One region of the Nissabacter sp. SGAir0207 genome, then DNA from elsewhere that is predicted to be linked to it. Evidence: predicted binding sites of a transcription regulator. Region 1 holds the regulator's gene; each other region holds the start of a gene.
What was found. The regulator PurR, encoded in region 1, represses purine synthesis genes. The targets are predictions, from matches to a motif close to CANGCAAACGTTTGCNTG.
Positions count from the first base shown of each region.

Region 2: purT (formate-dependent phosphoribosylglycinamide formyltransferase) is a predicted target of PurR. The motif match lies at 8,155-8,172, and genes of this name have one in related genera.
Region 3: pyrC (dihydroorotase) is a predicted target of PurR. The motif match lies at 9,310-9,327, and genes of this name have one in related genera.

Region 1 is NZ_CP028035.1:2,153,487-2,163,981, forward strand. It holds gene slyB (outer membrane lipoprotein SlyB) at 1-316, shown strand, start outside; gene slyA (transcriptional regulator SlyA) at 390-833, opposite strand; gene sodC (superoxide dismutase family protein) at 1,389-1,910, opposite strand; gene C1N62_RS09355 (aldo/keto reductase family oxidoreductase) at 2,035-2,931, opposite strand; gene C1N62_RS09360 (DUF1289 domain-containing protein) at 3,024-3,263, opposite strand; gene C1N62_RS09365 (alkene reductase) at 3,645-4,736, shown strand; gene gloA (lactoylglutathione lyase) at 4,843-5,250, shown strand; gene rnt (ribonuclease T) at 5,343-6,026, shown strand; gene C1N62_RS09380 (Grx4 family monothiol glutaredoxin) at 6,091-6,432, opposite strand; gene C1N62_RS09385 (C40 family peptidase) at 6,850-7,635, shown strand; gene C1N62_RS09390 (YnhF family membrane protein) at 7,694-7,783, opposite strand; gene purR (HTH-type transcriptional repressor PurR) at 8,111-9,136, shown strand; gene punR (DNA-binding transcriptional activator PunR) at 9,167-10,075, opposite strand; gene punC (purine nucleoside transporter PunC) at 10,220-10,495, shown strand, end outside.
Region 2 is NZ_CP028035.1:2,260,621-2,271,115, reverse strand. It holds gene C1N62_RS09910 (TerC family protein) at 1-954, shown strand, start outside; gene C1N62_RS09905 (cyclic diguanylate phosphodiesterase) at 984-2,546, opposite strand; gene sdaA (L-serine ammonia-lyase) at 2,804-4,168, opposite strand; gene C1N62_RS09895 (CoA pyrophosphatase) at 4,503-5,114, opposite strand; gene pabB (aminodeoxychorismate synthase component 1) at 5,111-6,499, opposite strand; gene C1N62_RS09885 (YoaH family protein) at 6,647-6,871, shown strand; gene purT (formate-dependent phosphoribosylglycinamide formyltransferase) at 6,918-8,096, opposite strand; gene C1N62_RS09875 (cold shock domain-containing protein) at 8,506-8,715, shown strand; gene dbpA (ATP-dependent RNA helicase DbpA) at 8,898-10,280, shown strand; gene C1N62_RS09865 (YebG family protein) at 10,393-10,495, shown strand, end outside.
Region 3 is NZ_CP028035.1:2,340,306-2,350,800, reverse strand. It holds gene C1N62_RS10340 (Kdo(2)-lipid IV(A) acyltransferase) at 1-478, opposite strand, end outside; gene C1N62_RS10335 (NADH:flavin oxidoreductase/NADH oxidase) at 794-1,897, opposite strand; gene C1N62_RS10330 (rhodanese-related sulfurtransferase) at 2,169-3,230, shown strand; gene C1N62_RS10325 (YceI family protein) at 3,280-3,867, opposite strand; gene C1N62_RS10320 (cytochrome b) at 3,911-4,465, opposite strand; gene C1N62_RS10315 (response regulator transcription factor) at 4,797-5,453, opposite strand; gene solA (N-methyl-L-tryptophan oxidase) at 5,637-6,752, opposite strand; gene bssS (biofilm formation regulator BssS) at 6,893-7,147, opposite strand; gene C1N62_RS10300 (hypothetical protein) at 7,373-7,642, opposite strand; gene dinI (DNA damage-inducible protein I) at 7,827-8,069, opposite strand; gene pyrC (dihydroorotase) at 8,137-9,192, opposite strand; gene C1N62_RS10285 (putative quinol monooxygenase) at 9,407-9,694, shown strand; gene rne (ribonuclease E) at 9,779-10,495, opposite strand, start outside.

The sequences.
Region 1 (10,495 bases):
ACAGATTCAGGGTGGCGACGAGAGCAACGTGATTGGCGCGATTGGCGGCGCAGTGTTGGGCGGCTTCCTGGGTAACACCGTCGGGGGTGGCACAGGCCGTAGCCTGGCGACCGCGGCCGGTGCCGTGGCCGGTGGCGTCGCAGGTCAGGGCGTGCAGGGTGCGTTAAACCGTAGCAATGGCGTAGAACTGGAGATCCGTAAGGATGATGGCAATACCATCATGGTGGTGCAGAAAGCAGATGCCACCAAATTCAGCGTGGGGCAGCGTGTGAGCATGGCCAGCAGTGGCAGCCAGGTAACTGTCTCGCCGCGTTAAGCAGCACAAAAACAAGACCGGCGGCCAAAGGCCGCCGGTCGGGTAGATTCGCTGTGAGTCAAAAAAAATCGCGTTATTTGTTTTGTAGTTGGATAATGTTCTCTTCTATCTGATCGATCATCCTGACCAGCAGCGAGAGCTCATCATGTGAGATGCCCGTCAGGATCTCATGCCGTGTAGAGTCAATCACCCTCTCCACCTCATCAATAATCGGTGCCGCTTCCGCCGTCAGCTTGATGCGTTTGGCGCGGCGATCGCTGGAGCAGGTATGGCGGGTAATCAGCCCCTTCTCCTCGAGTTGATCCAAGGTGCGCACCAGTGAAGGCTGCTCAATGCCGATCGCTTTGGCCAACTGAATCTGCGACTGCTCAGGCGGTAATTTGTTGATATTGTGCAAAGTCACCCAATGAGTTTGGGTCAATTCCAACGGTTTGAGCCGGTGGTCAATCAAGGCGCGCCATACTCGCACCAGCCGTGCTAAATCTGAACCTAATGATGAACCTAAATTGGAGTCCAATTCCCCCTCCTTATAATTAGCTTGCTAATAGTGCTTCCCAGAGTGTAGCCTATTTTGCGGAGTTAAGAACGGAAATTCAATTATATATGTAATATGAATGATATTTAGATCAATAATTTGGATGAAAAATAATTAGAGCCTTTTTACATCCTGCGCCTTATTCTCTGCCTGAATATTAACATGCCAAATTTGGCATAATTCCTTTGGCGAATGTTGCCTGTTTTGAGCTATCCCTTTGCTGTCTCTCTGCTTTTGTCCGGCGATTGGGCTGCGCTAATTTTGCCTGCGGCCACATGGGCCAAGCCAGGCGCACACCAGGCAAGTGTGGCTGCGACGGACATACTCCGTGCAATTTGTCAAATTTCGCTAAAATTTAAGGGGATAGCGTGGGCTAGGGTCAGTGGGGGTAAATAAATAGTGACAGTTACAAAAATAAAATACATTTTCTAACTTTGATCTGAATCGTGGCAATATCTAAACACTTCTGAATTAAATAAATTTGCCTACCCGTTATTGGCACTGGCCGGGCAAATGCCCAGCCAGCAGTCAGTCAAACTAAATCACACCACAAGCAATACGGCCACCGCCGCCACCCAAGGGTTTCGGCATATCCGCGTGGTTATCACCGCCCTCATGGATCATGAGCGCATGGTTCTCAACCTGCGACAGCTGTTTCAGGCGCGGTGCCAGTACCTGATCGCTGGCACTGCCATCCTGATGCACATAGATCACGGGCAGGTCACCCAGGTGGCCATTTTCATATGGCCCGAGGTGCTTGCCGGTTTTCTCTGGATCCAGGTGATCGCCGGCTGCTTGCGCCGCCACCTTCTTGCCATCCTTCTCTGCGGCCTCACAGCTGCCATTCTGGTGCACATGGAAACCGTGCACCCCCGGCGGCAGTGAGGTCAGTTTGGGGGTAAACAGCAGGCCATACTCGGTTTCACTGATGGTGACAGTGCCGATGGGCTGCGGTGCGCCCTCAGCCGACACCCGGTTCATAGTCACCACTTTACTGGCCGCCTGCGCGGCCCCGCAGGCCAGCATACATGCCAACGCCACGCCGGAAAGATACTTCATAACGCCTCCAATGCCTGTCGCTTCAGAGCGTTAAGTATAGGCAAAGCCTTCCTATGCTGGTTTGCCGTTCCGCTTTCCGGCCCTGCCCGGCTGATATTTGCGATCCAGTTCACAAAAACTGCCCCTAGGGCACGTCATAACCCAGCGCCGCCTTGCGGATGCGGAACCACTGCTGGCGGCTCAACGGCAGGGAGAGCGCCTCCCAGGCAGCACGCACGCGCTCAATCTTGCCGGTGCCCAGAATCGGCAACGGGCGGCTCGGCAGGCGCAGCACCCAAGCATAGACCACCTGCTCCAGGGATTGCGCGCCAATCTCCTCAGCGACGGCGTACAGCTCATCACGCAGCGGCTGGTAGCGCGGTTCCCGGAACAGCCGGCCGCCGCCCAGACATGACCACGCCATCGGCCGGATGCGCAACTGCTGGCACTGGTCGAGCGTGCCGTCCAGCGTCACCGTCTGATTGAGCGGCGAGATCTCCACCTGGTTGGTCGCCAGAGTAAAGGGCAGGCGCGATTGCAACAGCGAGAACTGCGCTGGCGTAAAGTTGGAGACACCAAAATGGCGCACCTTGCCGCTGCCATGCAGGGCGGTGAACGCTTCTGCCACCTCATCGGCATCCATCAGCGGATCGGGGCGGTGGATCAGCAGCAGGTCGAGGTAGTCAGTGTTCAGATGCTGCAATGACTGCTCGGCGCTGGCAATGATGTGGGACTTGTCCGTGATGTAGTGGCCAAGGCTATGGCCGGGTTTGGCGGTGGTGGCAATGCCGCACTTGCTGACCAGCTCCAGCTGGTGGCGCAGCGAGGGGGCCAGCCGCAACGCGTCGCCAAACGCGGCCTCACACTGGTAGTCGCCATAGATGTCAGCGTGATCGACGGTGGTGATGCCCAGCGCCAGATGCTGCTCAATAAAGGTCACCAGCTCCTGCGGGCGCATTGCCCACTCCATTAACCGCCAGTAGCCACAAATTAGCGGGGAAAACTCAGGGCCCTGCGGGGCAATCGGACTGCGAAGATTCATAACCGGCCTCCTTGGTTGGATGGGGAGAGCATACACAATTGCGTGGCCCGGCACGACGTTGGCGCACGGCTTTGCGCGGCGCCTCGCAAGAATTAAAACAGGGAGGGTTGTTCTGGCGGCGGGTCATCGGCTTTGCGCGCTTGCCGCTGCTGACGCAGGTAGCGCTGGCGGCAGAGATGGAGGACGTGGCGCTTCTGGGCGTCGCTCATGCTCATCCAGTTGAAACGCTCTTCCCGGCTGCGCAGGCAGCCACGGCAAAAACCGCGCTCATCTGACTGACAGATGCCGCGGCAGGGGCTGGGAATGGTGAAAAACTCAAGCTGCTCGGCCACAATCTCCCCTTTTGCGCAAACGGGCGGCACGTTGCGCGCTGGTTAATTTATCGCCCGCTTACTCATTGAAGCCCCTTTGCGCCGGGCTGGCAAGCCTGCCCGCCATTTTTCCCGCCCATGCCATCAAATTTCTGTCATAACCGGGTGATAGGGTGGCGTCGCGGTAAAGGCTCTTTGCCGCCGAGAACATCACGGCGTGGCCCTGTGCTGCGCAAACGTGAGCCTTTGGCGTGCCGCCCGCTGGCCACGCCCCTTGCGCCCCCTTCACCCGGCGTGCCTGTACGCCGGTTTCTTTCAACGCCTTAGAGCGCACGTTTGAACAATCTGCCCCAGCCTTTCCTCTGCATAGTGGCCCGGACACTTTTTCAGGAGGCATTGGCCATGAGCACACTCTTTACCCCGTTGACCATTGGCGGGCGCACCCTGCCGAACCGAATCTTTATGGCCCCCCTCACCCGCCTGCGTAGCCAGGAGCCGGGCGATTTGCCGACTGCCCTGATGGGCGAGTACTACAGCCAGCGCGCCAGCGCCGGGCTGATTATTAGCGAGGCGACGCAAATCTCCCTGCAGGGCAAGGGTTACGCCGGCGCGCCGGGCATCCACTCCCCTGAGCAGGTGGCCGCCTGGCGCCAGATCACGGACGCCGTCCACGCGCGCGGCGGCCACATCGCCCTGCAAATGTGGCACGTTGGCCGCATCTCCCACACCTCGCTGCAACCGGGCCAGCAGTCGCCGGTCGCCCCCTCGGCACAGACCGCCGACACCCGCACCACGATCCGGGATGAACAGGGCAACCTGACGCGCGTTCCCTGCTCGCCGCCGCGCGCCCTGACCGTGGCCGAGATCGCCGAGGTGGTGGCACAATTCCGCCAGGCCGCCATCCATGCGCGGGAAGCCGGGTTTGACTATGTGGAGATCCACGCTGCCCACGGCTACCTGCTGCACCAATTCCAGTCGCCGGAGTCCAACCTGCGGGATGATCAGTATGGTGGCAGTGTCGAGAACCGCCTGCGCCTGACGCTGGAAGTCGTGGAGAGCGTGGTGGCCGAGCTGGGGGCTGACCGCGTTGGCATCCGCATTTCGCCGGTCGGTGCCGTCGCTGGCATGGGCAATGGCGAGCAGGAGGAGCAGGACGCGCTGACGCTGGTGGAGCAACTGAGCGCCCGCCAACTGGCCTACCTGCACATCTCCGAGCCGGACTGGGTCGGCGGCCGCCCCTATTCGGAGGCGTTGCGCAAGGCGATTCGCGCCCGCTATCAGGGGGTGATCATCGGGGCCGGCGGCTATACGCAGCAGAAGGCGGAACAGTTGATTGACGCCGGTTACGTTGATGCCGCCGCCTTTGGCCGCGACTACATCGCCAACCCGGATCTGGTGGCGCGCTTTGCCCAGCAGGCGCCGCTCAACCCACCGCAGCCAGAGACCTTCTATGGCGGTGGCCGTGAGGGCTACACCGACTACCCAACGCTGTGACTATCTGCATCACATTGAATTTATTCGCCTGCGAAGGCTATACTTAACTGTTTTTATCCATGCGGCGAACACCTCGCCGCGTGCCAACCTGTTATCAGAGGACTTTATGCGCTTACTCCATACCATGCTTCGCGTCGGTGACCTGCAACGCTCCATCGACTTCTACACCAAGGTATTAGGCATGCGTCTGCTGCGTTCCAGTGAAAATACCGAATACAAATACTCCCTGGCGTTCGTCGGCTATACCGAAGAGAGCGAAGGCGCAGTGATTGAACTGACCTACAACTGGGGCGTCGAGAGCTACGACATGGGGACGGCCTACGGCCACATCGCGCTGGGCGTGGATGATGTCGCAGCAACCTGTGACCAGATCCGCAATGCTGGCGGCAATGTGACCCGTGAAGCTGGCCCGGTCAAGGGCGGCACCACCGTGATCGCCTTTGTGGAAGACCCGGATGGCTACAAGATTGAGCTGATTGAAAACAGCCACGCTGGCAAAGGCCTCGGCAACTGATAGCTTCCCTGATCCTACGGGCGCGGCACGCCGTCGCCCGTCTTCTCCTGCGTATTGCCCTTCCCCTGCATCGGCCGCGAAAATTTGCCATAATGCGCGCTGAATTCGAACCTGATAAGAAACTGATGGCTGATAAAAGTGATCCCAACGCCCTGAGTGGCCGCTTCCGCGGGTTCTATCCCGTGGTGATTGATGTTGAAACCGCTGGCTTTAACGCCCGTACCGATGCCCTGCTGGAGATCGCCGCCGTGACGTTGCGCATGGACGACGACGGCTGGCTGACGCGTGATGAGGCGCTGCACTTCCATGTCGCCCCGTTTGAGGGGGCGGTGCTGCAACCGGAGGCGCTGGCCTTCAACGGCATCGATCCGCACAACCCGCTGCGTGGCGCGGTGAGTGAGTATGAGGCGCTGCACGCCATCTTCAAGATGGTGCGCAAGGGCATGAAGGAGCAGAACTGCAACCGGGCGATTATTGTGGCGCACAATGCCAACTTTGATCACAGCTTCCTGATGGCGGCCGCCGAGCGCGCCAGCCTCAAGCGCAACCCTTTCCACCCCTTCGCCACCTTTGATACCGCGGCGCTGAGCGGGCTGGTGCTCGGGCAGACGGTGCTGGCGAAAGCCTGCATCACCGCCGGCATCCCCTTTGACAGCGCCCAGGCGCACTCCGCGCTGTATGACACTGAGCAGACGGCACTGCTGTTCTGTGAGCTGGTCAACCGCTGGAAACGGCTGGGTGGCTGGCCGCTGGCAACGCCAGAAGCCGACGAGTAAAACAAAACGGGCGACCCTAGGGTCGCCCGTTTTCATTGCCACTGAGGTTGCCCCCGCGCCCGGATTACTGTTGCTCTTCCTGGGAACGGTGCTTCTCGGCGGTCTCTTTAATCAGCTGTTGCAGTTCGCCGCGCTGGTACATCTCTAGCACGATGTCACAACCGCCAACCAGTTCGCCATCCACCCACAGCTGCGGGAAGGTCGGCCAGTTGGCGTACTTCGGCAGCTCGGCACGGATGTCCGGGTTCTGCAGAATGTCCACATAGGCAAAACGCTCACCGCACGCGGACAGCGCCTGTACCGCCTGAGCGGAGAAGCCGCAGCTTGGCAGCTTCGGAGAGCCTTTCATGTACAGCAGGATCGGGTTTTCCGCGATCTGGGCCTGGATCTTTTCAATTGTCGTCATTGTCTTGCTTCCTCAAGCCATTGGCTGGCTATTACGCGTCACATCAAATCAGCAGTGGCCTATTGTAACGAGGGCGGCAACGGGATGAAAACACCATTTTTTGCAGGGTTTTCTTACACGCCCTAAATTCGTCGGCCTGACTGCTAACAATAATTAAACATATGTTAACAGTAACAGATCTGAACGATGAGGTTTATCGGAAAAACGCGTTGCCTCACTGTGCCGCCAGGCCGCTAACCGCTTGAGTTGCGGATAAAAGCAGCATATCCCCCCCCTGGTTTTCACTAATGAAAAAAGCTATTAACTTTTTCTGACAATATGAATTAGAATCAGGGGGTTTCATGCTTTTTTGTGCGGCAGGTTTCAGTAATACTGGGCCTCCATGGATGTTTGTCGGACACTTTTGGTAGCGTTGCCATGCGTTTACTCGTTACGCTTTTCGTTTTGCTTTTTACTCAGCTCTGTATGAATCTGGCGCATGCGTCGCCCCATGCGCGCACGTCGGCCGACCCCCGCAAGGGCCATGCCAGTGAGGCCAGGACGGATGACCGTAAAAAGCGCAAGCCGGTGAAAACCAGCGTAAAGAAAAAAGCCACCAGCCGCGATAAGGCTCAGGTGGTCAAGGTCACGACCAAAAGCGGTAAAACGCGCAAAACCGCCTCCACCCACCTGGTCAAGGTGACGCCGCCGAAAAAGGGCTACAAAAAAGGCTATGGCCGCCAGCGCCTGCCCGGCCACGAGGCCAAGGCCGTGGAGAGCGGCCCGCTGGCACTCAGCCCGGCGCATAAAAAGCGCTACCAGAAAGCCAAGCAAACGGCGATGACCAAGCTGATGAAGCAGGTAGGCAAGCCCTACCGCTGGGGCGGCACCTCCCCCACCACCGGTTTCGATTGCAGCGGACTGGTCTATTACGCCTATAAAGATGTGATGAAGATCCGCCTGCCACGCACCGCCAACGAGATGTACCACCTGCGTGATGCCGCACCGGTCAAACGTGGCGAGCTGGAGAGCGGCGATCTGGTCTTCTTCCGCATCGCCAACCGTGGCGCGGCCGACCATGTTGGCGTCTATCTCGGCGATGGCAAATTTATCCAGTCGCCGCGCACCGGCGAGGACATCCGCATCAGCTATCTGGACAATGACTACTGGCAAGACCATTACGTCGGCGCCCGCCGCGTGATGACCCCCAAGACCGTACGCTGACCACCGCGAAACAAAAAAGACGCCCAAGGGCGTCTTTTTTGTTTCTGGTGCAGGCGGGTTAGCCCAAAACAGCGGTAAAGCTAAAGGCAATGATCACGGTGAGCGCTGCCACGGTGGTGCATAGCGACAGTTTCAAATTGGTATCCATGTGTTCTCCTGAATAACGCACACAAAACCACAATGTTTGTATGAGTTCCCATATTCTCACATTATGGCAGGCAATGCCTATCGCGTTGTGATGCGCAACGGGATAATTTTCTGCTTCCCCTTTGCGCAAGAATAGGGGAAAATTCGCGGTTTACACACTGCGTACCCGGCCACGGCTGCAATGCCCCACCGCTCCCCAGCGAAGATGACCGTCCTCTCCCCCTAGAATTCACTGCATCTCTTACGGTGGGCAGAAGAATAAACGCAGGCAAACGATTAACATTATAGTTACGTGCTGTAACACGTACTTTCAGGAGTCACTTTTCCCATGGCCACGATTAAAGATGTCGCCAAACGTGCTGGCGTGTCCACCACCACCGTGTCACACGTTATCAACAAAACACGTTTCGTCGCTGAAGAGACGAAGGCGGCGGTCTGGGCCGCCATCAAGGAGTTGCACTACTCCCCAAGCGCCGTGGCGCGCAGCCTGAAAGTCAACCACACCAAATCCATCGGGTTGCTGGCGACCTCCAGTGAGGCCCCCTACTTCGCTGAGGTGATTGAGTCCGTGGAGAACAGTTGCTACAGCAAGGGCTATACCCTGATCCTCTGCAACTCCCACAATAACCTCGACAAGCAGCAGGCTTACCTGGCGATGCTGGCGCAAAAGCGCGTCGACGGCCTGCTGGTGATGTGCTCTGAGTACCCGGATCAGCTGATCGGTATGCTCGAGGAGTACCGCAACATCCCGATGGTGGTGATGGACTGGGGTTCAGCACGCAGCGACTTTACCGACTCCATCATTGATAACGCCTTTGAGGGCGGCTACATCGCAGGCCGTTACCTGATCGAGCGCGGCCACCGCGACATCGGCATCATCCCCGGCCAGCTGTCACGCAACACCGGCGGCGGCCGCCATCAGGGTTTCCTGAAGGCGATGGAGGAGGCGAATATTACTGTGCGCCCGGAGTGGGTGGTACAGGGTGATTTTGAGCCGGAGTCCGGCTACAAGGCGATGCAGCAGATTTTGGTGCAGAAGCAGCGCCCAACGGCGGTGTTCTGCGGCGGCGACATCATGGCGATGGGCGCCATCTGCGCCGCCGACGAGATGGGCCTGCGCGTGCCGCAAGACATCTCGGTGATTGGCTATGACAACGTGCGTAACGCGCGCTACTTTACCCCGGCGCTGACCACCATCCACCAGCCGAAAGAGCGCCTTGGCGAGAGCGCTTTTGCCATGCTGTTGGATCGCATCACCAGCAAGCGTGAAGACCCGCAGACCATTGAAGTGCGCCCGAAACTGGTGGAGCGTCGCTCCGTGGCCGATGGCCCCTACCGCGACTACCGCCGTTAATCGGCCAGCCGGGGCCATGCGCCCCGTTTTTTACTCCCCACGCAACCACTCCCGGTTCAAGGTTTCGCTGTCCCCCAGATAATCCAGCAGCCAGCTGAGCGCCGGCGAGGCGCGCGCCTGATCCCAGGTCAGGCAACAGGCGCTGTCCGGGAAGGGTTGCGCCAGCGTCAGCAGCACCAACTCTCCACGATCGATCAGCGGTTGCGCCATGTGCGCCGGAATCATCCCCACGCACAGGCCAGCCAGCAGGCAATCCAGCGCGCTGGTCCAGTCTGGTGCCACCAGCCGCCGTTGGTTATCCAGCGTCCAGGTATCGCGCTTCGGCAGGGTGCGGGAGGTGTCCTCCAGACAGAGGGCTGGCCACGGGCGTAACTGCTCATCCGCCAACGGGCCGGGCAGTTGTGCCAGCGGATGGGTACGGCTCACCACACAGCGCCACGGCAGAAAGCCCATGTCGCGGAAGCGGTAGCTGCCGCCCACCGGCACGGCGCGGGTGGCCCCAATCGCTGCATCCACCCGTCCATCCGCCAGCGCATCCCAGACGCCGTTAAACACCTCCGGCGAGATCAGCAGCTCCATATCGGGAAACTCGCGGTAGAAATCGAGCACTAGCTGCCGGGTGCGATCCGCACGCACCACCCGATCCACCGCCAGATTGAGCTGCCCACGCCAGCCATTGGCCGCCTGTTGGCACTGGCGACGCGCGGCCTGCATTTTTTTGATAACACCGCGCGCCTCCTCAATAAAAACCTGCCCGGCTTCGGTAATTGCTACATCACGGTGGCGGCGCTCAAACAGTTCCACCGCCAGCCACTGTTCCAGCTGGCGCACGGTGTAACTGACTGCCGAGGGCACCCGGTGCAGCTCCTGCGCTGCCGCGCTAAAGCTGCCGGTACGCGCCACGGCGTCCACCACCTCCAGCGAATATTCTGACCACATGGCGCGGCCCCCCTGTTTCTGCTTGCAAAATTTTTCACAGCATGGCGCAAATTTTAACGTTTCACAATGCCCCGGCTGCTCCAGTAGAGTGCACACCGCTATGCGTTTTTCTTATCACCTGCTAACAAACCATAGGGATTTGCTATGACCCACTCCCCTCTTTTCATGCTCTATCTGGCCGGACTGAGCGTGCTTGGCTTTTTGGCCACTGACATGTACCTGCCGGCCTTCGCCCAGATGCAGGCGGATCTTTCGCTGACGCCCAATGCCATCAGCGCCAGCCTGAGCCTGTTTTTGGCCGGTTTCGCCTGCGCCCAGCTGATCTGGGGGCCGCTCTCTGACCGCATCGGCCGCAAGCCCGTGCTGGTGCTGGGGCTGTTGATGTTTGCCGTCGGCTGCGCCGGGATGCTGTGGGTGCAG
Region 2 (10,495 bases), 110 kb from region 1:
GTGGCAGAGGGCTTCGGCTTCCACATTCCGAAAGGCTACCTCTACGCGGCCATCGGCTTCTCCATCCTGATTGAGCTGTTCAACCAGATTGCGCGCCGCAACTTCCTCAAGCATGAGTCGCGCCGCCCGCGCCGTGAGCGCACCGCCGAGGCGATCATGCGCCTGATGGGCGGCCGCCGCCAAAGTGACGCTGCCGAGCCAGCGCAGCCAAACGACGCGCCGGTGGTGGAGGCCTTTGCCGAAGAGGAGCGCTATATGATCAGTGGCGTCCTGACGCTGGCCTCCCGCTCACTGCGCAGCGTAATGACGCCGCGTACTGACATCTCCTGGGTCGATGCCGATCGCCAGCCGGAGGAGATCCGTGGGCAGTTGCTGGATACGCCGCACAGCCTGTTCCCGGTCTGCCGTGGCTCGCTGGATGAGGTGGTGGGCGTGGTGCGCGCCAAGGATCTGCTGGTGGCGCTGGAGCAGGGCGAGGATATCGTCGCCTTTGCCGCCCAGACCCCGCCGATCATCGTGCCGGAGACCATGGACGTCATTAACCTGTTGGCCGTGCTGCGCCGCGCCAAGGGGCGGCTGGTGGTGGTCAGCAACGAATTCGGTGTGGTACAGGGGCTGGTGACGCCGCTGGACGTACTGGAAGCGATCGCGGGTGAATTCCCGGACGAAGATGAGACGCCGGACATCGTACCGGAAGGCAAAGGCTGGCTGGTGAAGGGCGGGGCGGATGTGCACTCGCTGGAGCAGGCGCTGAACTGCTCCGAGCTGGTCAGCCCCTCCGAGGACTATGCCTCGCTGGCTGGCCTGCTGCTGTCGCATATTGGCCAGATGCCGCAGGCGGGCGACGTGCTGGAGCTGCACAACTTCCGCTTTGAGATCCGCGAAGTGTCAGACTACCGCATCGATCTCATCTACGTCGAACGGCTGCCGGAGGCAGACGCCGAGCAAGAGTAACGCACAGCGGCCAATCGGCCGCTGTTTTTTTATCGGCCGTGGGCGGCGTCAAAGGCCGCCAGCCACGCCGGGAAGGCGGTGAGCAGCATGGGCCGCGCATAGTAGTAACCCTGCACCGCCTCCACCTGCCGTTCGCGCAGGTAGGCGATCTGCTCCGCCGTCTCCACCCCCTCCACCACCAGTTTCAGCTTCAGCCGCTGCGCCAGGGTGATGATCATGTCCGTCACGGTGGCGTTGACCGCGTCAGTGCCGATGGCGGCGGTGAAGCCCTGATCGATCTTCAGCGCATCCGGATTGAGCGCCTTCAGGGTACTCAAGGCGTTGTGGCCGGTGCCAAAATCATCAATCGCCAGCAGCACCCCCAGCGCCTTGAGCCGCGCGATCAGGCCGGGGTCAATCTCCGCCAGCGTGCTGCGCTCGGTCAGCTCCACCATCAGCGTTGGCTGCGGCTGGCAGGGGAGCCATACCTGCTCAATGTCGCGCACGATTTGCTGGCGCTCAAAATGGCGCGAATCGACATTGACGCTGATATAAAAATCCGCGCTGGCCGGGAAGAGGGCAATCTGTTGCGCCACCTGCTCCATCAGGTAGCGGGTGAGGGGCACAATCAGGCCGTGCTCCTCCGCCAGCGGGATAAAGACATTCGGCGGCACCGCGCCATAGCGCGGGCTGTCCCAACGCAGCAGCGTCTCAATGCCGACGCAGCGCTCGCTGTGGCAATCGACAATCGGCTGGCAGAAGACAGCGAACTCCTGATGGGCCAGAGCATAGCCCAGCGGATGGGCCAGCGTCATGCGCCGCCCGGCTGCCAGCCAGGCCGCGCCCGCCACCAGCAGGCTGAGCAGCAGCGCCAGCGGCAGATGCTGGTAGAGTTGGGTGGCCGCCAGCCGGTGCGCGGAGAGCGCATAGAGTGAAATGGAGAAGGGGTAGTGCGCGGAGTGCCAGGTGAACTGCGGCGTCTCATGCAGCTCCTGTGGGGAGGTCAGCGTGGCCTTGTGGTACTCCAGACTATTTCCCGAGACATTCAGCACCAGCCGATCGGCGTAGGGCGGCTGCGGCTCCAGCAGGAAACCGGCCAGCAACCGGATATTGAAGATGTAGATCTGCCCGCTGTCATCCCGCGGGCCGAAGGATTTCCACAGCAGCATCAGCGGCTCATGCAGGGCCGGATCGTCGGCATGGATCAGCACCAGCTGCCGATTTTTGGGCGGCAGAACCGGCAGGATGGCGGTAAAGGGCTGGTTGAGCGTGCCGCGCAGGCTGGAGCAGACCAACCGGCCATCCCGCACCAGCACAATTGAGCGCAGGGTTTGCAGCGCTGCCGCCTGCTGCATCAATTTGGGCTGGATCTGCGGGCAGGTCATGCCATAGAAGGCATCAAAGCCAAGCGGCACCCGATCCACCGGCGCAATCAACATATCCAGCTGCTGTACCGTGCGCGCCACCAGCCCCTGCTGGCTATGGGCGATGCGGCGGCTCTCTTCATAAAAACGCAGTGCCAGCACCAACAGCAGGGTCAGCAGGCCAATGGCGGCCGCCAGACTCCAGCGGTAGAAACGGTATTTGGCGATGGCGTCAACAGGCGTCAGCATAGGGCAATCCCTTATTCTTATGGTCTGGCTGGCCGTGAACAGGCGGGCAACCCCGAACGCCCGGCTGGGAAAGGGAGCAGGAGGGCGTGAAGGCCGCCGCACTGGCCGGCATCCCGTGCACAAAATTATAGGATTCCCGCGCGCGCAGGCAGGAAAAATATCAATAATATTGATAGATGCATCAGGGAAAGGGGGAGAGAAGCGGCCACCGCGTGGGGTGGCCGGCAAAACCCGGCGGGGGGGCCGCCGGGGATCAATCAGTCACACTGGACCTTGATGGCGAGGCCGCCGCGCGAGGTTTCGCGGTATTTGGCGTTCATGTCCTTGCCGGTCTCGTACATGGTTTCGATCACCTTGTCGAGGGAGACGCGCGGTGCGCTGGTGCGGCGCAGCGCCATACGCGCGGCGTTGATCGCCTTCACCGAAGCGATGGCGTTACGCTCAATGCACGGCACCTGCACCTGACCGCCGACCGGGTCACAGGTCAGCCCCAGATTGTGCTCCATGCCAATCTCAGCAGCGACACACACCTGCTCCGGGCTACCACCCAGCAGCTCCGCCAGACCGGCAGCGGCCATTGAGCAGGCGACGCCCACCTCACCCTGACAACCCACCTCCGCGCCGGAGATGGAGGCATTCATCTTGTAGAGCGCGCCAATGGCCCCGGACGCCATAAAGTAGCGGACATAGATCTCAGGCGACACCGGCTCAATGAAGTGGTCATAGTAGGCCAGCACCGCTGGCACGATGCCGCAGGCACCGTTGGTTGGCGCGGTCACGACGCGGCCACCGGCGGCGTTCTCCTCATTGACCGCCAGCGCGAACATGTTCACCCAGTCAATGACGTTCATCGGATCGCTGGAGAGCTTGTCCGAGGCCACCAGCATCCGGCGCAGCGCGGAGGCGCGGCGTGGCACCCGCAGCGGGCCGGGCAGCACGCCCTCGGTGTTCAGGCCACGGTCGATGCAGGCGCGCATGGTCTGCCAGATCTGGCCGAAGTAGCGCTCAATCTCCGCCTTGCCATGCAGCGCGATCTCGTTCTGCATCACCAGCCCGGAGAGCGACAGCCCGGTCTGGCTGCAATGCGCCAGCAGGTCGCTGGCGTGGTTGAAGGGGTAGGGCATGGCGATCTCATGGGTGTCCGCCTGACCGAAGTGCTCCTCATCGACGATGAAGCCGCCGCCGATGGAGTAGTAGGTCTTGCTGTAGATACACTCCTCGCCCGCGTAGGCGTGGATCTGCATCCCATTCTCATGCAGCGGCAGGTTGTCCTGACGGAAAATCATGCCGCCCTCACGCGGGAATTCTACCTCATGGCGGCCATTGGCCAGCAGCAGCCGCTGGCGCTCGGTCACGTCGCGGATGAATGCCGGGATGCCGTCAATGTCCACGCTGTCCGGCAGGTTGCCAGCCAGCCCGAGGATAATGGCGATGTCAGTATGGTGGCCCTTGCCGGTCAGGGAGAGCGACCCGTAAACCTCAACGGCGATACGGGTTACGGCAGGCAAAAGATCGCGGCTGACCAGATCATCAGTGAACTGTTTGCCCGCTTTCATAGGCCCAACAGTATGGGAACTCGACGGGCCAATGCCGATCTTAAACATGTCGAAAACGCTGATCACACTCAAACTCCTTCACGGGGAAAAACGGGTGGCTGTATAAAAAGCAGCCATCATGCTTATTGTAGTGTTGCCGCCCTGCACCCAAACCCCTTTTCGCATGAAATAAACGCATCCGTGCTCAACGGCCGGGTGGTGAAAAAAAGATCACAAAACACCGCGACACAGGCATGGAGCAGTTTCTCATACAAAAAACAGGGATTTTTACAGTAGCAAATTAGGTCAGGAGGCTAATATACAGAAGATTACCATAAATACGGTGACAGGGATCGCCTTCCTCTGTGCGTAATCAGCAAGATTGCGCACAAAAAGGCGATGGCAGAGGATGACGTGATGCTCAGGACGCGAGTGGGGAGCTGTTCATGCTATATCCATCCTCTGGACGGGCGACATGCTGCGACAGTTCACGGATGATGCCAGCGGTCATGCCCCAGACAAACTGCTGCTGATACCAGCTTAAATAGATGCGGTGGCGAATGCCGCGCCGCTCGATGTCCAGCGGCGTGTAGCGCGACAGCCGTAGCGCCTCCTGCAACGGCATCTCAAACACCTCTGCCACCTCATCAGCATTGGGTTGCAGCACGATATCCGGCGACACCAGCCCCACCACCGGCGTAACCTGAAAGCCGGTGGAGCTTTCGACCGGCCCCAGCTGCCCCAGCACCTGCACCGCCTCAGGCGGGATGCCCACCTCCTCGTGCGCCTCGCGCAGCGCGGTGAAGATCAGCGAGCGATCGTCGGGGTCAGCCGAGCCGCCGGGAAAGGCGACCTGCCCGGCATGTTTGCGCAGCGTATCGGCCCGGCGGGTCAGCAGCAGCGTCGGTGCCGGGCGGCAGACCACCGGCAGCAGCACCGCCGCCTGACGCACCGCGCGCGGCGGCCGCGCCGGAGCGGGCTGTTGCAGCATAAAGCGGGTAATGAACTCATCCAGCGTATAGTCAGCACTCATTCAGCCGTTTCCCTCTCCGGTTGCCGGGCGTGGTCGCGCAGCTGCGGCAGGATGCGCGCCACCTTGTCAAAAGTCTCCTGGTACTCCGCCTGCTCGTCGCTGTCGGCGACGATACCGCCGCCAGCCCAGCAGTATAGCCGCCCCTGCTCGGCCAGCAGCGTGCGGATGGTGATATTGGTGTCCATCGCGCCGCACAGGCTCAGGTAGCCGATGCTGCCGCAATAGGCGTTACGGCGCTGCGGCTCCAGCTCCTCAATGATCTCCATCGCTCGCACTTTGGGCGCGCCGGTGATGGAGCCGCCGGGGAAGCAGGCGCGCAGCAGGTCAGTGGCATGGCGATCGTCCGGCAACCGGGCGGTAATGGTGCTCACCAGATGGTGTACCGCCGGGAACGGCTCCACCACGAACAACTCCGGCACCCGCACGCTGCCCGGCTCGGCGACGCGGCCGATGTCATTGCGCAGCAGGTCAACAATCATCAAATTCTCTGCCCGGTCTTTCTCCGAGGCAGCCAGCCGCGCCGCCTGACGGGCATCCGCTTCCGGGTCAGCCAGCCGTGGCAACGTGCCCTTGATGGGACGGGTCTGGATCTGCTGTTGCTCCAACCACAGGAAGCGCTCCGGCGAGACGCTCAGCACCGCCTGTTGCGGCAGGCGCAGGAAGGCGGAGAAGGGCGCGCGGTTGCTGGCGTTAAGGCGGGTGAAAGCCTGCCACTCACTGCCTTGGTAGGGAGCAGAGAAGCGCTGGGTCAGGTTGATCTGGTAACAGTCGCCGCTGCGCAAATAGGCCTGTACCCGGCGGAAACGCTCGCCATAGCCCTCGCGGCTCAGGTTGGCCTGCCACTCGCCGGTCAGGCGAAAATCCGCCGCTGGTGCGGGCAGGGTGGCGTGGCGCGCCAGCCAGGCGAGGCGGGCATCCCGATCGCCCTGGCACACCAGCGTCAGGCGCTGGCGATGGTGATCCGCGATCAGCGCCCAGTCATAGATACCGACCGCCATGTCCGGCGCGTGCAGATCGGCCTCGGCCTGCGTCGGCAGTGCCTCCACCCGCCTGCCGAGATCGTAGCCAAACAGCCCCAGCGCCCCACCCTGAAACGGCAGGTTCGCATCGGCGGACGGCGTCACGCCCAGCGCGGCCATCGCTTCCCTGACCAGCGTGAAGGGATCGGCATCACTCACGCGCGTGCCGGTCGCATCCTCGATCACGGTGGAGGCCCCCTGCGTCACCAGCGTGGCGCAGGGGTCTGCCACCAGAATATCGAAGCGGTTATGCAGGTGATCCGCCTGCCCGGAGTGCAGCAGCATCGCCCACGGCAGGGAGGAGAGGGGGGCAAAACGCGTCAGCAGCGCATCAGGGGTATAGTCGAGGGTGGTGGTCGTGCACATGATCTCAAGCAATCTCAGCGGCCTGCCGCCGGGGCGGCAAAAAAAGAGGCAGCCAGCCTACCACAGAACCCCGGCAGAGGGGAAAGCAGGCCGCTAGGCCATCGGCCCGCTGGCGCGTATACTGGAACATTAACAGAGGAGAGATCCATGCAATCGGGTATGCCGGCACTTACACACCAGGAGCAGCAGCAGGCTGCGGAACGTATTCACCAGCTCATGGAGCAGGGGATGAGCAGCGGGGAGGCGATCGCGCGGGTCGCGCAGGAGATCCGGGAAGCCCACCGTGGCGCACAGGTGGCGGTGCGTTTTGACGAAGAGGATGAGCAGGATCAGGATGACGAGGCGGAAGAGGAGGACGGGCACGCCCGTTAACCCCTGCCAGCCACAACGGGCGCCGAGGCGCCCGTTATGTTTTGAATCAGCCGCTCACCTTGACGGCAGCCGCGGCCTGAATGGCGCGCTCGACCGCCGCCTCGACCGTATCGCCGGTCGCCAGTGCCACGCCAAGGCGGCGCTTGCCAGCAATCTCGGGCTTGCCAAACAGGCGGATCTGGTTATGGCCGCCCAGCGCCTGTTCCACGCCCGCAAAGCGCACGTCGCCGCTGGTCAGCTCCGGCAGGATGACCGCCGAGGCTGATGGGCCAAACTGGCGCACTTCGCCAATCGGCAGACCAAGGAAGGCGCGCACATGCAGCGCAAACTCCGACAGATCCTGTGAAATCAGCGTCACCATGCCGGTATCATGCGGGCGCGGCGACACTTCACTGAAGATCACCTCATCGCCACACACAAACAGCTCGACGCCAAACAGGCCGCGACCGCCCAGCGCCTTGACCACCTGCTCAGCAATGGCCTGCGCGCGTTGCAGCGCCAGTTCACTCATCTGCTGCGGCTGCCAGGACTCACGGTAGTCACCCTCTTCCTGACGGTGGCCGATCGGCGCACAGAAGTGGATGCCATCCACCGCGCTGATGGTCAGCAGGGTGATTTCGAAATCAAAACGCACCAGCCCCTCGACAATCACCCGCCCGCCGCCAGCGCGCCCGCCCTGTTGGGCATACTCCCAGGCGGCCTGCATCTGGTCTGCGGTGCGGATCAGGCTCTGGCCCTTGCCAGAGGAGCTCATCACCGGCTTGATGATGCAGGGCAGGCCAATCTCCTCCACGGCCTGGCGGAAAGCGCTTTCGCTGTCGGCAAAGCGGTAGCTGGAAGTAGGCAGGCCCAGGGTCTCCGCCGCCAGACGACGGATGCCCTCGCGGTTCATGGTCAGGCGGGTGGCCTCGGCGCTCGGCACCACGTGGTGGCCCTCCTGCTCCAGCGTCACCAGCATACTGGTGGCGATGGCCTCAATCTCCGGCACGATAAAGTCAGGACGCTCGCGCTCAATCACGGCGCGCAGCGCGTCGCCATCCAGCATATTGATCACGTGGCTGCGGTGGGCGACGTGCATGGCCGGGGCATCGGCATAGCGGTCAACGGCGATGACTTCCAGGCCAAGACGCTGGCACTCAATGGCCACTTCTTTACCTAATTCACCCGAGCCTAACAGCATGACACGGGTCGCGGAGGGGCGCAGGGCAGTTCCAAGGATCAACATAGCTTACCTATCTGTTTCAGGGTTGACTGACTCGACTCAAAATAACGCGCGCAGTATAAACGAAAACGTTTGCGTGTGCAGCCCCACCGATGTTTTTCGGCCCGCGTTCATGTGCGATTTTTAGGCGCCGACAGCAGGCCACGCCATCCACGCATCGGGCATTTTGGCAGGAAATCCAATACAATCCATAGCTTAGGACAGGAGAAAAATTTGCGCTGCCCGCATGAATATGCGTTAATTCCCCGGTCCTGCGGAGCAGGCAGCAGGTGCGGTACCTCAATGGGATGAGCGATTTTTATGTGATGGCCCTCCCGGCTTTTCAGCGGTTCTGGTGTCGTTATCCTGATGCTGGCCTGTGGCGCAGGGCGTCTCGCGCCTGCGGGCAGACTTACCAATGAAGGAAAACGCCATGAGCAAGAAAACTGGCCACGTGAAGTGGTTCAACGAATCCAAAGGCTTCGGCTTCATCACCCCGGCTGACGGTTCCAATGACCTCTTCGTCCACTTCTCGGCGATCGTCAGCGACGGCTTCAAAACCCTGGCGGAAGGGCAGCAGGTGGAGTTCTCCGTACAGGAGACCCCGCGTGGCCCATCGGCTGCCAACGTGGTTGCCATCTGACTGCGCGTTGCCGCCCCGTGCGGTGAGCGCCTGAAAACCCGCCCGGCGCGGGTTTTTTTGCCCCAGGCCCCCGCCGGGTTACCGCGCCCGGCCCGCTCTCTGCTATGATGGGCGCTTGCCGGAACTGACTGTATTGCAGCACACGCCCGCCCCCCTTTTTTTCCATCATAAGAGCGACTGTCTTGAGCACACTCCCATTTTCTTCCCTGCCGCTGCCGGCGGAGCAACTCGACAATCTGGCGGAACTGGGTTACGCCACCATGACCCCGGTACAGGCCGCCGCCCTGCCGGCCATCCTCGATGGCCGTGACGTCCGTGCCAAGGCACAGACCGGCAGCGGCAAAACCGCTGCCTTCGGCATTGGCCTGCTGGACAAGATTGTCGCTGGCCAGTACCTCACTCAGGCGCTGGTGCTCTGCCCAACCCGCGAGCTGGCGGATCAGGTGAGCAAAGAGCTGCGCCGCCTCGCGCGCTTCACCCAGAACATCAAGATCCTGACCCTGTGCGGCGGCCAGCCCATTGGCCCGCAGCTTGATTCGCTGGTGCGCCCGCCGCATATCGTGGTCGGCACGCCGGGCCGGGTACAGGAGCACCTGCGCAAGCAGACGCTGAACCTGGACGCACTGCGCCTGCTGGTGTTGGATGAGGCCGATCGTATGCTCGATATGGGCTTCAGCGATGACATCGACGAGGTGATCCGCTACACCCCGCCGCAGCGCCAGACCCTGCTGTTCTCCGCCACCTACCCGGAGGGGATCGCCCGCATCAGCGCCCGTGTCCAGCGCGAGCCGCTGACGATTGAGATCGACGGCGGTGAGCAGCCGCCCTCCATTGAACAGATTTTCATCGAGACCAGCCGCGACAAACGCCTGCGCCTGCTGACCGGCACCCTGCGCCACTACCAGCCGGCCTCGTGTGTGGTGTTCTGCAACACCAAACGCGATTGTCAGGAGGTGGCCGACGCGCTGGCTGCCGAGAACATCAGCGCGCTGGCCCTGCACGGCGACCTGGAGCAGCGTGACCGCGATCAGGTGCTGGTGCGCTTCGCCAACCGCAGCTGCCGGGTGCTGGTGGCGACCGATGTCGCCGCGCGCGGCCTCGACATCAAGGATCTGGAGCTGGTGGTGAACTACGAGCTCTCCTTCGACCCCGAGGTGCACGTCCACCGCATTGGCCGTACTGGCCGCGCGGGTACGGCCGGTGTAGCGGTCAGCTTCTGCGCCCCACAGGAGATGGTACGCGTGCACGCGCTGGAGGATTACCTCGCCATCCGCACCCAGTGGCAGCCGGCTGACAAGCTGATGGCGACCCCGTCCGTGGCGCTCGAGCCAGAGATGGCTACGCTCTGCATCGATGGCGGCCGCAAGGCGAAAATCCGCCCCGGCGATATCCTTGGCGCGCTGACCGGTGACGCCGGGCTGACGGCGGCGGAAGTCGGCAAAATCGACATGTTCCCGATACATGCCTATGTGGCGATCCGCCGTGCCAGCGTCCGTCGTGCGCTCTCGCAGCTCCAGCAAGGTAAAATCAAAGGCAAAAGCTGTAAAGCCCGGTTATTGAAGTAATTTATTTTTTGGGAGGCGGGTTCCGGTTTGTGCGAAAGGGCTTGCCTCCCCGTCCTATTTTCCTTAAACTGTATATCTATACAGTAGTGTGCCATTAAGAGGATTAACACTCATGACGGTTGAAGTGAAATATGTCGTGGTGCGACAAGGCGAGGAAAAGATGACGTTTGCGACCAAGAAAGAGGCTGACGCTTACGACAAGATGCTGGATCTGG
Region 3 (10,495 bases), 190 kb from region 1:
GCTTGTTGTCATGCGGGCGGTAGACGCCGATGCCGGGGTTATAGATGCCGAAGATGCGCGCCCCCAGCTCCAGCGTCAGGAAGTGGATGCCCACCAGCAAGACGCCCTCTTTATCAAGGTGGGCCTGTTTGATGTGCTCATCGCCGGTGACGGTGAACCAGTGGCGCACCCGCCACTCCGGCCAGAACCAACCCATGCCGGTCTCGAACAGCCCCATGCCGACCGACTCAAAATTTTTGCGTACCAGCTCGTCGCGCTCGTGCGCTGGCATGTCAGGGAAGCAGAGCGTCAGGTTGCGGTGGGCGATGTGCACCCGACGTTTTAAAAAGCGCATGGAGAAGCGTCCCAGCGCGGTGCCAAGGCGGTAGATTACCGGGTAGGGCAGTAGCACCAGCAGGTAGAGGATGCCCAGCCCCAGCCAGGTGGGCCAGTAGCGTGGATGCAGCAGGGATCGGTTGAAGGTTGGAAGGTGCGTCATAATTTCTCTGCTTTATTGTGTTACGACGTAACAATCATGGATCGGGCGTCCCGGCCTGCGGAAAACAAACCTATGGCGGCTCTCCGTGGCACAAGGCTTAAGGGCAGGCGCAGGGACAGGATGCAGTAGGGATCAATGAACGTATTCATCCACTACATTGTTAATCATTGTGCCATTATTCCCGGCACAGGTGAAAATCGACCGCATAAAAGATTCATTTTGCCAGAAAGATGCGCAGATTAGCGGCGATTTGCACGCTTTTTCGGCCATCAAGGCAGCTTGGCGGCGGGCTGGCTGACCCGCCGCCGGGCAGGGTTATTTGTCGTTGAACAGCCCTTTCAGCGCGTGGGGTTCCGAGCGCTTGTACTGGTCAGGGGCAATCGCCTTCGCGCCCAGACGGGCAGCGGCGTGCCACGGCCAGCGCGGGTCATACAGCATACCGCGCGCCAGCGCCACCAGATCGGCCTGGCCGGTGGCGACAATCGCCTCCGCCTGCTCTGGCTCGGTGATCAGCCCCACCGCGATGACCGGCATCTCGACCGCCTGACGGATGCGATCGGCAAAAGGCACCTGATAGTTCGGGCTGACGGCAATCTTCTGCGCGGTGGAGTTGCCGCCGCTGGAGACGTGGATGTAGCTGCAACCCAGCTCATCCAGCGCTTTTGCCAGCGCCACGGACTGTTCCAGATCCCAGCCGCCGTCCGCCCAGTCAGTGGCGGAGATGCGCACCCCAATCGGTTTTTCTGCCGGGAAGGCGTCACGCAGCGCCTGATAGATCTCCAGCACCAGCCGCATACGGTTTTGCAGCGAGCCGCCATACTGGTCATCACGCTGGTTGGAGAGCGGCGAGAGGAACTGGTGCAGCAGGTAGCCGTGTGCCGCGTGCAGCTCCAGCAGGTCGAAGCCCAGCCGGTCAGCGCGTTTGGCGGCGGCGACAAAATTGGCCTTCAACTCCTCAATGCGCGCCAACGACATGGCTTCCGGCGTCTCATCCTTTTCTGGGTTATAGGGAATGGCGGAGGGGGCAACGGTTTTCCAGCCACCTGGCTGGCCCGCCGGGATGGAGCCGCCGCCCTCCCACGGACGCTGGCAGGAGGCCTTGCGGCCTGCGTGGCCCAGCTGGATCCCCAGTGGAATGTCGCTATTTTCGCGGATGGCCTTCACCACGCCGGAGAGCGCCTGCTCCGTCTCATCATCCCACAGCCCCAGATCCTGCTGCGTGATGCGGCCCACGGCCTCTACGGCCGTCGCCTCCACAATCAGCAGACCAGCACCGGAGAGCGCCAGATTGCCGAGGTGGATGGTGTGCCAGGAGGTGGCCTTGCCATCGTCAGAGGAGTATTGGCACATCGGTGCGATGACGATACGGTTGGGAAGCGTCAGGGAGCCAAGGTGGTAGGGGGTAAATAGCTGACTCATGGGTAACCTCGCTTGTCTGGCGGGGAGGGGCGGGCCTCCCCAAAGGTGAATGTTTTACAATGAAACGATAACAAGGCTTATCGCTTTTCCTCATTACGTCAACCCATTGTCCAGCAACATTTTGTTTCGGCGTGCCTATTGCCGGAAAAGCCAGCATTCATTGGTTCTGATGATGTTTTAGCAAAAACTATCATGTATCATACGGCCGCCGTTTTCGCCCCCGCGGCGACTGCTGGCCCGATTCATACCAAATATCTCAGGAACGTACACCATGCCAGTGTTACATAACCAGATTTCCAATGAAGAACTGAAGGCGCGCATGTTGGCCGAAACCGAGCCGCGCACCACCATTTCGTTCTACAAATATTTCACCCTTGACGATCCCAAGGCGTTCCGTGACGCACTCTATCTGGCGTTCATCGCGGAAAAGGTGTTCGGCCGCGTCTATATCGCCAAAGAGGGCATCAATGCCCAGATCAGCGTACCGCAGAGCCGCGTAGAGGCGTTCAAGCAGGCGCTGTTCACCAGCCACCCGGCGCTGGATCAGGTGCGCCTGAACATCGCGCTGGAAGACGATGGCAAATCATTCTGGGTACTGCGCATGAAGGTACGTGAGCGCATCGTGGCCGATGGCATTGAGGATGAGACCTTTGATCCCTCCAACGTCGGCGCGTACCTGAAGGCCGATCAGGTCAACCAGATGATTGACGATCCCAACACGGTGTTCGTCGACATGCGCAACCACTACGAGTATGAAGTGGGCCACTTCAGCAACGCCCTGGAGGTGCCCTCTGACACCTTCCGCGACCAGCTGCCGATGGCGGTAGAGATGTTGCAGGAGCAGAAAGAGAAGAACATCGTGATGTACTGCACCGGCGGTATCCGCTGCGAGAAGGCCAGTGCCTACATGCTGCACCACGGTTTCAAGAACATCTACCACGTCGAGGGCGGGATCATTGAGTACACCCGCCGCGCCCGCGAGCAGGGGCTGCCGCTGAAGTTCATCGGCAAAAACTTTGTCTTTGATGAGCGCATGGGCGAGCGGGTGTCGGACGATGTGATTGCCCACTGCCACCAGTGCGGCACCTCCTGCGACACCCACACCAACTGCAAGAATGACGGCTGCCACCTGCTGTTCATCCAGTGCCCGCAGTGTGCCGAGGCCTTTGAGGGCTGCTGTAGCGAGATCTGCTGTGAAGAGCTGAAGCTGCCGCCTGAGGAGCAGCGCGCGCGCCGTGCCGGCCGTGAGAATGGCAATAAGATTTTCAACAAATCGAAGGGCATGTTGCGCCCACGCCTGCACATCCCGGCGCCGGACAACAGCGACGCCTGATAAGACGAAAAAGGCCACCCCACGGGTGGCCTTTTTTATGGCGGCGGCCTTATTTCGGCCTGACCCCTTCCAGCGAGATGATCAGCTCCACATTCTGTGAGGCCGGGCCAAGCTTGGTATTGATATTGTAATCCTTCAGCGCGAACTCGCCCTCGGCCTCAAAGCCAGCGCGGTAGCTGCCCCACGGATCATCCCCCTGGCCAATCAGCTTGGCTTCCAGCGTCAGCGGCTTGGTCACGCCATTGAGCGTAAAGTCACCGGTGATCTTCAGCTCGTCGCCATCCTTCTCCACCTTGGTGGAGGTGAAGGTCGCCTGCGGATACTTGCCGGTATTCAGGAACTCCGCGCTGCGCAAGTGCTTGTCACGCTCGGCATGGTTAGTGTCCACGCTGTTGGTATTGATGGTCACGTTCACCTTGTCAGCGGAAGGGTTCTGCTCATCAAAGGTGAAGTTACCGTCAAAATCATTGAAGCTGCCATAGATCCAGCTATAGCCCAGGTGCTTGATGCGGAACTGCAAGAACGCGTGCTGCCCCTCTTTATCAATCTTGTAGTCAGCGGCCACGGCCGCCCCCGCGCTCATCATCAGGGAGGCGAGGGTCACGCCCAGAACGCTGCGCTTAAGCAGGTGGGTCATCGTTGTCATAACATTCTCCATGTATCCAGTAGGTAACGCGTTATCAAGAGAGGCGGCGACCCAGCATCCGTTTGAGGGTGTCATCGCGATCGATAAAGTGGTGTTTCAGCGCAGCCAGCGCATGTAGCACCGAGAGGATCACCACGCCCCACGCCAGCCAGAGGTGCAGGTCACCGGCCAGATCGGTCTGGGTGGCGTCGAGGCTAAACAGCGCTGGCACGTTAAACCAGCCAAAGACGCTAATGGGCTGGCCCTCCGCGGTGGAGATCAAATAACCGGTGACCATGATGGCAATCAGCCCGGCCAGCAGCAGCAGGTGCGCAGCTGTGGCGGCCATCCGCGTGAGCGCGCTGTAACTGCTGAGCGGCAGGGGCGGCGGCGAGACAAAGCGCCACAGCACGCGGAACAGCATCACGATAAACAGCAGGGTGCCGATGCTCTTATGCAGCTCTGGTGCCCGGTGATACCAGGTATCGTAGTAGCCAAGTGTCACCATCCATAATCCGAGGGCGAACATGCCATAAACCACCAGCGCCGCCAGCCAATGGATCACAATACTGGTATGCCCAAAGGCATGGGTATCATTGCGGAATTTCATCATCGACCTTTTGCTTGCCGACAGGGGATTTTCCAGAAAATAGTCATCAGCCAAATTAAAAGCAACAATTATTTCTCAAATGAAATAATCAGATAACTTTATTCATCTTTTTTGACCGGTATATGGGAAGGTTATTCAATGCCATCGGTTGAGTGAGGGTGGAAATAGCGAGCAGGAAAAAAATCGACACCGGCGCTCGCCGTTATTAATGTCAATTAACGTTATTCATACGTCAGTTTTATTCAGGAAGTGTCAATATAACCAAAGTGATTTGACCCAATGGGAAGATAACGGGCAGCGGCGGCGATCCATTGCCCATCACCCTGGGCGGTTAGGGAACCAAATCATAATCCAGGTAAGCCAGCAGCGGATTATCTGTCAGGCGGCGATAGGCGGGCGGGAAGATCACATACTTAAGCATCGGGTAGAGGGAACAGAACTCCAGCCGGTTGCGCACCGCCAGCTTCTGGGTGGCGTGACGCTTGTGCACGTACACCGTACGGCCGCAGATCCCCAGTTGCTGGGCGATCTGGTGGTTGGTCTTCTGGTGGTCTATCCACAGCACGATCACGGCCAGCTCCTGCCGGGTAAAGAGATAGCCGTTGTTGGTATAGGTGATAAAGCCACCTGGCTGGCATGGCGCGGTCAGCATGGGGAGCAGAGCCGTCAGGCCATGTTTGTTCATCAGCGCCACCCGGCCAGAGAGCGGAATCGGGGCCGTTGAGGTGGGATAGGGGGCATCAAGGTAGATGTAGACCCGCGCCGGGCCGCACAACAGGAAAAAATCCGCCAGCGAAGGAAAAGGGCCGCTGCAACGGCAGTGGTGGGTCAGGTTTACCAGCACCACATCAAAGAAGGCGCCGCGCAACATCGGGAGGGCCTGTTCAGGGGAGGCGGCCTGCTGGAGGGTAATATGGGGATAATCTGCCAGGAAACTGGATGTGCCGAGAAAGGTATAGGCACAACTATCAACAATAAGTATTCGCATTCTCTGCTCACTCGTGGGCAATACATGAATGTCCATTTTCATCAGTGCGCAAAAATAAGCAGAACCTCCCGCAACGTCAATTCAGAAAAAGAGGGGCGTCACCCCTGCAAAAGCCGAATATATTCTCTAGATAAATACAGGCAAAGAATTAATATTCTTTGCCTGTATGTTATTGCGGGCCGGTCAGTCGAAACGGTTCAGGCGGAACGGCGTGAGGTCAAAGGGAATGGGCTGGTCATCGGCATAAAGGGCGGCAATCTCCCCGAGGACACTGGCAAATTTAAAGCCGTGGCCACTCAGGCCGGTGATGACCATCGCCTGCGGGCAGTCGGGCAGGGTATCAATGATAAAGTCCTCGTCTGGCGACATGTCATAGCTGCACGCTTCGCCATGCAGGCAGACACCAACACCCGGCAGGAAGCGGCGCAGGAAGCGGAACACCTCGGTGCCATCTTCCGCCACACTGCCGAATGGCCGACACTCAGCCAGCGTCTCAATCGGCTGGCCGCCATTGTGCTTGCCCAGTTTCAGCCCCTCTTTGCCCGCCGGGAAACCGTAATAGTGGTCATTTTCGCCCGCTTCAACGGTGAAGGCCGGGAAGTGGTTCTCCTGGCTGTAGCGCCCATCGGCCTGATGCCAGGCGAAGACCTTGCGCACCGGCTGCATCGGCAGCTCAGGCAGCAGCGCTTTCACCCAGCTACCGGCGCAGATCACCACTTTGCGCGCGGTAAATACCCCCTCCGGCGTGGTGACGCTCATGCCCTGCTCGAGCGGGGTAACGGCGCTGACCGGGCAGTTGAACAGCTGGGCACAACCGGCCTCACGGGCCAGCCGGATGTAGCTTTCAATCGCCTTTTCACACTCCAGTACCCCAGAGCGCGGCTCAAAAATCCCGATGAACTCGTCCGGCACGGTAAACACTGGCCAGCGTGCCTGTACCTGCTGGGCGTCCAGTATCTCCACGGGCAGGCCGTGGCGCTCCGCGCTCTGGCGGGCATTGTGCAGGAAGGCTGACTGCGCTGAGCCAATATTGATGACGCCGCAACGGTGGAACACCGTGGCTTCGCTCAGCGTCGCCAGCTGTTCCCATAGTGCCTGCGCACGCAGCACCAGCGGCACATAGCGCTCACCCTCACCGTAGGCATGGCGAATAATGCGTGTCTGGCCGTGGTGGCTGCCGCTCTTGTGCGGCGGCATCGCGCTGTCAATCATCAGCGTCTTCAGCCCGGCCTGATGCGCATAGTAGCCCGCCGCCGCCCCCACGGAGCCGCTGCCGACAACGATCAAATCATATTCCATGAAACTGCTTCCTCTTAGGCACCCTGAATCCTAGCCATGATAGAGATCTTCCTGCCAATGACAATGCGTGGCGCAGGGAGCGGCCTGAAAATGCAAAAGGCACCCGGAAGAGGGTGCCTTAGGCCGAGAGGTAAACAACGTTAATGTTTACGGTGATCAAGATCCAGGTATTCATTGGATTCGATTTTTGCGATGCCAGCTTCAAGAATGGAGACGAGTTGCCGTGCAACATCGGTAGTCAGCCATAATGTCCTGTCGACATGGGCCTCTTCGGGTGACTGGTCTGTTGAAGACAGGTAATGAAGACGAATCATCATGGCGTCGTAAACATCGACGGTACTGATATCCCAACCTACGAGCGGGTGTGTCTGAATTACTTCATCTTTTCTGTCCATATAGACCCCTTAGGTGGTAGTGACTAACGTGAGTGACTAACTGAGGATCAAGGCGGCTCGTTATCAGGTGAGCAGGTTAAGTATAAGCACGGCCGACAGGTTTTTGGAAAGTAAAAGTTGATGATAGGCTAAAAAAATGCCTGAACGGGCAGGAATTGAGCAAAATTCGCTTTTTTTCCACTTAAGCTATAGGAACCTCCCCGGCCACGCCGGAGAGGCTGAATTTTATTCGGCAGTGGGGGTAATCGTTGGAGAAAATCGTTTTTCCCACTGTTCCGCCAGCTCGGCGAAATGCTTCTGCGTCTCGGCATCCCGATTCTGGTTTTGGGCTTCCAGTTTCAGGCTGTGAATCATTAATTGTGCTGATTTATCGTCATGACTGAATGCCAGATAAGAGAATGCCGCTTCCAGTACACCTAACCGCCGTTGCTGATCGCGGATCAGCTCCAGCAGCTCGCCAAACGTCATTGCCTCTTCTGGTTTTTCGGTGGCCATGTGTTTCTCCTGTTTGATGACAAGCCAGATATAGACGCCGCTATGGGCAGCCCGGCACGGGGAGCCGCCGGAGCGGGAACGCTAAGAAGACCACTTAATGCTATATCGGCTTGGGCAAGTTGAACAGGGGAGAGCGGCAGATAAAAAAGCCGGGAAGCGACGCCCGGCAAAAAACAGCGAAAGGTCAGAGATCGGTGGTGAACCACTCATCGGCGCTCTCCCAGGTTTGCTGGAGGATCTCTTCGATGAGTGCCCGGTCTGTTTTGGCGCCGCCCAACACGGAGAGATGGTTGGCGCCAGCATAACGCACCTGTACCGATACGCCGTCGAACTGCTGGTTCAGGCGTTTACTCAGCTCGCCAGAGAGCGCCTCAAGGGCACCGCCCGGCAAGGGTTTGGTTTTATCAAGGGTCAATTCAACACGCATTACGCACCCCCTGCGCCAGAGTTACCTGTTTATTTATACAGTATGGCGTGAGGGTGCGCAAGCCCGTTTATGCGCTCTGATTGCGTACCCGCCACGGCAGCGTCTGGCCAGCCAGGAAAGGCACAATGGTGTCACCGGGCAGGGCAATCTCTTGCGGCTGGGTTACCTCAACGCGCTCCAGCTCAATGAAATCCTCATTGACCGGCAGGCCGTAGAACTGCGGGCCGTTGAGCGAGGCGAAGGCCTCCAGATGCTCCAGCGCGCCCAGCTCCTCAAAGACGGTGGCATAGGCAGACATTGCCAGCGGCGCGTTGAAGCAGCCGGCACAGCCACAGCTGGACTCCTTGCGGTGGCGGGTGTGCGGCGCGGAGTCAGTGCCGAGGAAGAAGCGGTCACTGCCGCTGGCGACCGCGCGGCGCAGCGCCTCCTGGTGGATATTGCGCTTCAAGATTGGCAGGCAGAACAGATGGGGACGGATGCCGCCCACCAGCATGTCATTGCGGTTGAACATCAGGTGCTGGGGAGTGACGGTGGCACCGAGGAAACGGTCGCCGCCCAGCACGTACTCTGCCGCATCTTTGGTGGTGATGTGCTCAAACACAATCTTCAACGACGGGAAGTGGCGGCGGATAGGATCCATCACCTCATCAATGAAGCGCGCCTCGCGGTCGAAAATATCCACGTGCGCGTGGGTCACCTCGCCGTGGATCAGCAGCGGCATACCGATCTTCTGCATCTGCTCGAACAGGGGATAGATGCCCGGCACGTGCGTCACGCCGTGGGAGGAGTTGGTGGTGGCATTGGCCGGGTAGAGTTTGGCGGCGGTAAAGATGCCCTGCTCAAAGCCCTGCACCAGTTCATTGGCGTCCAGGGTGTCAGTCAGGTAGCAGGTCATCAGCGGTTCGAAACGGTGGCCCGCGGGCACGGCCGCCAGGATACGATCCCGATACGCAATCGCTTGCTTACACGAGGTGACAGGGGGAACCAGATTCGGCATGACAATCGCCCGGCCAAAAACCTCGCTGGTGTAGGGCACCACGGTTCTGAGCATGTCATCATCACGCAGATGGATGTGCCAGTCGTCAGGGCGGCGGATCTTCAGAACTTGCGGTCGTGCGGTCATTTCAAACTCCGGCATAAATAAAAAAGGCGTTATGGGCGGCCTTGTGAAGAGGCGATTTATGGCGGGGTGTAAGCATAAGCGGAAAGTGCCGTCGATGCATCTGTTTGTTAATCCAAAGTTGAAATCGATTGCGTGATGGGGCCATAGTGAGTGTATTCATTCGGCCGGGGCCGCATTATCCGCAGGCCCGGCCTCATAATTAAGGAGTTTACCTATGGAAGTGCGTGTCGTCGCAACCTTGGTCGCCAAGCCTGAACATCAGGAAGAGGTGGCCAGCACACTGCATGAGATCATTGAACCGAGCCGGCTGGAAGTGGGGTGCATTCAGTATGAACTGCATCAGGACAGCGAAGATCCAGCCTGCTTCGTCTTCTTTGAGCGCTGGCGCTCGCAGGAGGCGCTGGATAAGCACAATAACAGCGAACACTTTGGCCGCTTTGCCAGCCAGCTGGAGGGCAAGCTCGCCTCCCTGGACATCAAAACGCTGAAACAGATTGCCTGACCACTGGGCGCAGGCATAAAAAAACCCGCCAGTTGGCGGGTTTTTTCTTATTTACCAACCCTCCCCGTGGGGAGGGCGGCAGGCTTACTCGCTCATTTCTGGGCGAGTAGCCGGGGCAGTGGCGGTGCTGGCCGCCGCGTGGCCGCCAGCGGAGCCTTTGCCTTCAAAGTTGAAGGTTGGGCGCTGCCAGTCGCTTTCGCGCGGTGCTTCCGGCTGGTAGGCCGGGGCCGGTGCCTTGGTCATCGGTGCCGTGGCGTGATGCTTGAAAGCAACCTGCGGCTGTTCAGCTGCCTGGGCGGCTTCGGCCACCACGGTCGCCTTGGCGGCTTCCTCTTCCACTGCCGGGGCAACCTCAACGTTTGTTGCAGGCGCGGCTTCCACTACGGTTTCTTCAGCCTGAGGGGCAGCGTCCACGGCAACCGGTGCCGGGGTTTCTGCCTCAACCGGTGCAGGAACGGCTGCCGGAGCTTCTTCTTGCACCGCTTCGGTGATTTCAGCAGGCTCGACCTCATGAACCGGCTGCGCTTCCGGGGCTGGCGCTGGCTCGGCCACGGCGTGCTCTGCCGGTTCCGCCAGACGGGCTGCCTCTTCCGTCACCACTGGCGTCTCAGCCGGGGCCTCTACTGGCGCCTCTGCTGAGATGGCCGGAGCGGCGGCAATCGGCTCTGCCGGTTGCTCAGCGGCCGGGGCTTCCACCGGGGCAGGCTGTTCAGCCGGCTCGGCGTTCACCGGTTCCACGTCCATCTCAATGGCACCCTGCGGCGCTTCAATCACCACGCTGTCAGCGTTGACCAGCGGATC